One region of the Isachenkonia alkalipeptolytica genome, then DNA from elsewhere that is predicted to be linked to it. Evidence: a T-box and tRNA genes for the amino acid it is inferred to sense, from the RefSeq annotation. Region 1 holds a T-box; the other holds one or more tRNA genes.

The links. A T-box is a leader RNA that pairs with one kind of tRNA and senses whether it is charged. The one in region 1 lies ahead of ISALK_RS13545 (valine--tRNA ligase), so its partner is inferred to be a tRNA-Val.
Region 2: it encodes a tRNA-Val, which carries the amino acid that the T-box ahead of ISALK_RS13545 (valine--tRNA ligase) is inferred to sense. The anticodon was not compared.

The regions. Positions count from the first base shown of each region.
Region 1 is NZ_SUMG01000027.1:11,881-15,295, forward strand. It holds gene ISALK_RS13545 (valine--tRNA ligase) at 1-1,200, opposite strand, end outside; T-box leader at 1,282-1,514, opposite strand; gene pgsA (CDP-diacylglycerol--glycerol-3-phosphate 3-phosphatidyltransferase) at 1,580-2,113, opposite strand; gene ISALK_RS13555 (anaerobic ribonucleoside-triphosphate reductase activating protein) at 2,223-2,909, opposite strand; gene ISALK_RS13560 (ribonucleoside triphosphate reductase) at 2,918-3,415, opposite strand, start outside.
Region 2 is NZ_SUMG01000026.1:6,112-9,526, reverse strand. It holds gene ISALK_RS13390 (NAD(P)H-dependent flavin oxidoreductase) at 1-496, opposite strand, end outside; gene ISALK_RS13385 (YeiH family protein) at 710-1,705, shown strand; tRNA gene ISALK_RS13380 (tRNA-Val) at 1,846-1,921, opposite strand; gene ISALK_RS13375 (ABC transporter ATP-binding protein) at 1,993-2,628, shown strand; gene ISALK_RS13370 (ABC transporter permease) at 2,612-3,394, shown strand.

The DNA of each region.
Region 1 (3,415 bases):
AATATTTTCCAACCAACTTAAATACGTTTTCGAAAATCGGTCGGGTACAAATTGAATTTCTTTATTATTTACTACTTCCATTGCCGGCTTTGCTAAGGTCTCCATTTTCACAAACCACTGCTCTGATGTAATGGGTTCTACAACGGTGGAACACCGGCTACACTGACCCACGCTGTGATCATGTTCTTTGATTTTTGACACAAGTTTTTCAGCTTCAAGATCTTTCACGATGACTTTACGGGCCGCGTAACGATCCAAACCTTGGTATTGTTCCCCCCGTTCATTTACCTTTGCTTCTTCATCGAGAACCATAATTTGTTCCAAGTCGTGTCTTAATCCGATTTCGAAGTCATTGGGGTCATGACTGGGCGTGATTTTTAACGCACCGGTGCCCATTTCTTGATCCACATATTCATCGGCTATGATGGGGATCTCCCGGTTAAGCAAGGGGAGAATGGCTACCTTACCGATAAGATGCTGATATCGTTCATCTTCCGGATGTACGGCAATGGCAGTATCCCCTAGCATTGTTTCCGGTCGGGTCGTGGCAATAATCACAAATTCATCGGAATCTTTCACAGGATACTTAACATACCAAAAGTTTCCTTTTTTATCATGATGATCTACTTCTGCATCGGATAAGGAGGTTCTGCAACTCGGACACCAATTAATGATTCGATTGCCTTTATAAATAAGGCCCTTTTCATAGAGTCTTATAAAGACCTCTGTCACTGCATCATTTAGGCCATCATCCATAGTAAATCGTTCTCTGGACCAATCACAGGAGTTTCCAAGCTTTTTCATTTGGCTGACAATTTTTCGTCCATATTCATCACGCCAACTCCAGGCTCGATTTAAAAACCCTTCTCTCCCCACGTCTTTTTTTGTTAATCCCTCTTCTTTTTTCAATTTCTCCACAACTTTTACTTCCGTAGAAATGCTGGCATGGTCTGTTCCCGGTTGCCATAAAGTTTCATATCCCTGCATTCGTTTCCAACGGATTAAAATATCCTGTAAAGTGTGATCTAAGGCGTGACCAATGTGTAATTGCCCAGTGATATTTGGGGGGGGCAGTACGATAGAATAAGCGGGTTTGTCTGAGTTTGCATCGGCTTTGAAATAATCTTTATCCATCCAATGCTGATAAATTTTTTCTTCAAACGCTTTCGGATCATAGGTTTTCGCTAACTTTTCACTCATATCATTTCCTCCTTTTGTATACAATCGAATTTCAAACAATAAGACATGAAAAAAGCCTCATCCCCAGAGCTGATAGAATCAGTTAAGGACGAAGCTTGACATTCGTGGTACCACCTTAGTTTCTATAATGAAGCACTTAATAGTACCTATTGTAGACACTTCTTTTGGATAACGGATCTACCGTCTACAACTACTAAGTTTCATTGCAGAAGCTCCTAGGCTACTTCAGCAGCAATTGCCTTTAGCGATATTTCAGCAGACCATCGCCTCTCTTTTAAGGATTACTACCTACTACTCCTAATCATTGCTTATTATCTAGTTATTATAAATTATAATGAAATTTTCATTTTTGTCAATCAATATTTAATTAGCTGAAGAATCATTTAGAAACTTTATTTTCTTTTAATTTTTTAAGCCCCATCCGTAAATATCTGAAAAAAGCAATTACCGTTATTAGAATTGCTGTAATTAGTAAATATCTTCCCACGTTAAAATCCAGTCCGATAAGCAAAATCGCTACATAGAACAATACCGTGGAAAATTTCCCTAATTTGTTTGCAGGAATAACCGTTTTATCTCTTCTAGTATATAGAATGGTTGCCCCTAAAATCATCAGTCCTTCTTTAATACCCACGACGATTAAAATCCATAGCGGTAAAATTTCTGCTATAGTAAAACTGATAATTACGGTTAACTGCATTAACTTATCGGCGAGGGGATCTAAGGCCTGACCAATTTTCGTAACCTGTTGAAATTTTCGGGCTAAATAGCCATCTAACCCATCGGTAATGCCTGCTAAGAAAAAAACCCCTGTGGCATATAAGAGATTGTTATCTTCAAAGAAGAAAAAAACATAAATAAACACAGGAATTAATAATAATCGCAGGATTGTTAATATATTTGGTAAGTTCATATAACACCTCTATTGTCCCAATTTCTTATAACTCCATCATACCATAACTAATAAATAAAAAACAATCCTCTCTGCGATTTTCAGTAACTTCTAAGCTTCTTATCCAAATTTATGAATTAAGTCGAACTTCCTTCACAAAAGATCGGAATTCTTCTTTCAAAGCTTCCATCTCTTCTTTTGTGTAAGAGGTCATTTCTTTGTTTGGGAGCAAAACTTCATTGTTTAATCTTCCCCGTTGTAATACAAACCGATTACTGTTATGGACCATTTGCTTTAATCCCTCGATGGATTTTACAGTCATCATTCCTTTGACAAAAGTGGTGCGGAATTCATAATCAATAGGGTAGGTTTTCAATAGTTTGAGAGACCTCATGATTTTTTTTTCAAATCCTGATTTCCCCGTTACCCTTTCATAGTCATCCAAGGAAGTTTTTAGGTCCATAGCAACATAATCCACATATTTGTTTTCTAAAAGCTCCTTTAACATCGCAGGATTTGAACCGTTAGTATCGAGCTTAACACTAAAGCCAAGATTTTTATAATTTTTAATAAAGCTCACCAAATCCTTCTGTAGGGTTGGCTCCCCCCCGGAAATACAAAGATTTGAGATATATTTATTACGCTTAAGCAGCGTTTTTTCGAGTTTCTCTTCATCCATTGTATCCCCGCATTGGTTTACAATACTTTTGTTATGACAATAAGGGCATCGAAAATTACACCCTCCTGTGAAAACAACAGAACAAAGTTTTTCAGGATAGTCCACTAAGGACAGTTTTTGAAATCCCAGTATCTCCATGGTACCTCCTAATTAGCGGGTTTAATAAGATTAGCCAGGCTGATTTCATCGGAAAAGGTTTCCCGATCCTTATACTCTTCCTTCTTTCCTTTATTCCAAGCCTGAACCGGACGATGGAAGCCTACAACTCTTGTCCAAACCTCACTATTTCGATTACAAGTTGGGCATTGAAAATGTTCCCCCTTTATATAGCCATGTTCCGGACAAATAGAAAAGGTGGGGGTGATGGTAATATAGGGCACACTGCTTTTTTCCATAGCCGTTTTAATTAGTGTTTTGCAGGTTTCAACGTCACCCACTTCCTCCCCTAAAAACCCATGCATCACGGTTCCTCCGGTATATAAGGATTGTAACTTTTCTTGAAGCTCTAAGGCTTCAAAGAAGTCTTCGGTATGGCCTACGGGCAACTGTGTAGAATTCGTATAATAAGGTTCTTTCTCTCCTTGAGTGAAAATCTTTCCATACATTTTTTTATCCAGTCGAGCGAAACGATAAGCGGCCCCTTC
Region 2 (3,415 bases), on a different contig from region 1:
CTTCGGGACCTTCCACAACCACGGCATCGGGGATCACCTGATGCTTTCGGTCCCACATCTTTGCAATAAGCCGTGCGGCTTTTCCCGAGGAGACGATGGGGGCAATTTTCGTGTCGCTTCCTTCCACAAGCTTTGGCAACTCCGTCGGCAGTCCCGCGCCGGAGATGATAATATCCACCTTTTCTTCCACCGCGGCGGTTACCATATCTTTATAATTTTGAATGGCTACCAGTAAATTCACCCCTAAAATTCCCTCGGGGCTGATTTCCCGGGCCCTTTGAATATGCTTTCTCAGCCCCTGGACATTAGCGGCGTCATTGTTCTCTTCAAAGCCCGGTTCCTCAAAACCGATTTGAACTCCGGAGATCACACCGATCCCTCCTTCATTGGCCACCGTACCCGCCAGTTTAGAAAGAGATACGCCAACCCCCATGGCTCCCTGTATGATTGGATATTTTGCTACAAGTTCTCCGATTTTTAAGTTTGGTAATTCCATTTTTTCTCCTACCTTTCTTTAGATAAATTAGTACTTCTCACAAAGTATATTTTATTATATCATAAATTAAGACTAAGTACTAAGAGTTAGTTTTATAAATATGTTTCCACCCATTCTTTTGCTTTTCCCTGAATTATGATAAACTATTAAGGATTATCCCCGGCGGCATCGATTCCCCGGGGCTTAATATTACTAATGGGTCGAGGTGAGAAAATGTATATACTGAAGAAAATAATCCCCGGGCTGCTGTTAACCCTGGGAATTGCCTATATTTCACGATTTTTGTCGAATCTTTTTCCCGTCCACGTCATCGGTGCCGGGGTGATTGCCCTGTTTATGGGGATGATTCTGAACCCCTGGGTTTCCCAAAGGGAAGGTTTGTATCCGGGCATTACCTTTACGGGAAAAAAGGTGCTGCGCTTTGCCATTATCCTTATGGGAATCTCCTTAAGCTTTCATCAGGTTCTAAAAGTGGGGAGTTTCTCCTTGATTGTGATGGTCTTTACGTTGTTTGCCGCTTTTTTCGGGGGCTATCTCTTAGGCAAACTGTTGGGGCTGGACTGGAAGCTTTCGGGACTGATCTCCTCGGGCACCGGGATTTGCGGCGGCTCCGCCATTGCCGCCGTGGCTCCGGTAATCGGGGCAAAGGACCAGTTCATAGCCTATGCCATCTCCGCCACTTTTATCTTTGATGTGTTTATGGTGGTGCTCTTTCCCTTAATGGGAGAGGCCATGAATTTAAGTGATTTAGGCTTCGGTCTATGGACGGGAACCGCTATCAATGACACCTCTTCCGTGGTGGCCGCGGGATATTCCTACTCGGAGGCCGCCGGGGACTTCGCCGTTATCGTAAAGCTGACCCGAACCCTGGCCATCATTCCCGTAGTCCTGATTTTTTCCATGATTGCGAAAAAACACAGCACCGGGAAGACTTCCCCTCATATCCTGGAAATCTTCCCCTGGTTTATTTTAGGTTTTTTAGCCATGGTGGGCCTGAACTCCACGGGATGGATTCCGGCTTCGCTAAGCGGCTCCCTAAGTACTCTGGGCCGTTTTTTCATGATCATGGCCCTGGGAGCCATCGGCCTAAGGACCAATTTCAAGGAACTTTCCCGATCCGGCATCAAGCCCTTAATTCACGGGATCAGCATCTCCACCCTTGTGGTGGTAGTAAGTTTAGTGGTGCAGTACTTCCTTGGAAGCCTTTAGGGCCTGGAATAACAGGGGCCCTTTCAGCACCGAAGCAAGCGGTGTTATCTCTGTTCCCTAACCGCCCGGTAAATGCAAAAAAAAGCATATAAAAAGATCCTATCCCTTTACTTCAAGGATAGGATCTTATATACTTTGATTGGTGGGACATACAGGACTTGAACCTGTGACTTTTAGCTTGTCGAGCTAACACTCTCCCAACTGAGTTAATGTCCCCTTTTTATTACTATCTATTGTAACCGATTTTTTAGTAACTGGCAAGACGATTTTTCAAAGGAGGCTTGATTATGTTTTCATTTGAACAGGCAACCTATAAAAATATCCTCTCGGTCCCGAGCCTTACCATCCATGAAAAAGAAATCACCTGTATTGTAGGAGAAAGCGGCAGCGGGAAAACCACCCTGCTTCGAATGCTCAACCACTTGATCTCCCCCGACGGAGGAAGGATCACCTTTCAGAACCGGAACCTTATGGACATAGACCCCGTAGAGCTCCGGCGAGAAGTGGTTATGCTCCCCCAGACCCCGGTGATTTTCCAAGGGACGATCCGGGATAATCTGGAAGCTGGCCTTCGGTTTTCTGAGAAAGGGCTCCCTTCCGAAAAAGAATTGGAAAAAACTCTAAAAAAAGTGAACCTTCTAAAGGCTTTAGATGTAAACGCCCAGAATCTATCCGGCGGAGAAAAACAGCGCTTAGCCTTAGGGCGGATTCTGCTGATGGAACCGAAGGTTTTACTGTTGGATGAACCTTCCTCGGCCTTAGACGACGAGACCGAGTCCCTGATCATCCAAACCTTTGTGGACTATGCCAAGGCCCACCATAAAACCCTGGTCATGGTCACCCATTCCAAATCCCTGGCAAAAAATTTCGCCGACCGGATTTTACAGGTGAGAGGAGGCGAAGTCCATGAATGGAATTATTGATTTAAGTGTTTTTCAGGTCCTGCTGGCCTACATATTTATTGTTCTCCTGGTGGTCATCCTCCGGGTGAAGGGGATTGCCCGGGAAAAAGAGGTGCTGATTTCCAGTATTCGCATGACCCTGCAACTGATTTTGGTAGGATACGTACTGGTCTATCTCTTTGAGAGTATGTATCCCCTTTTAACCCTGTTGGTTCTTTTGGTAATGGAGAGCTTTGCCATCTACAACATTATTCAACGGGCGAAATCCCCCTTAAGCAGGGAACTGAAAAAAATCGTGGCCCTTTCCATGGTCCTGGGAACCCTGACCAGCCTTTTGTTCTTTTTATTCGTGGTGATCCAAATTTCTCCCTGGTATGACCCTCAGTATTTTATTCCCATCGCCGGTATGCTGATTGGAAACTCCATGACGGGGATCTCCCTCGGGGTAAATCGCCTGGCTGAGGGGATGAAGGACCAAAAAACCCTGGTGGAATCCGCCTTAATGCTTGGGGCTACCCCCAAGGAGGCGGCGAAGGAAGTGGTGGACAGCGCCTTTGACGCCGCCATACTCCCCACCATCAATTCCATGGTGGGAATGGGGATTGTGTTTCTTCCCGGTATGATGACAGGGCAAATTTTGTCCGGGGTATCCCCGGTCACCGCCATCGCCTATCAAATTGCGATTATGCTGGGGATCGTAGGAAGTGTTTCCCTGACGGTCATTCTCTTTGTACAGCTGGGCTACAAAAGTTTTTTTAATGAACGGGCGCAGCTAAAAACCGACTAGGACACATGTCCAGTCGGTTTT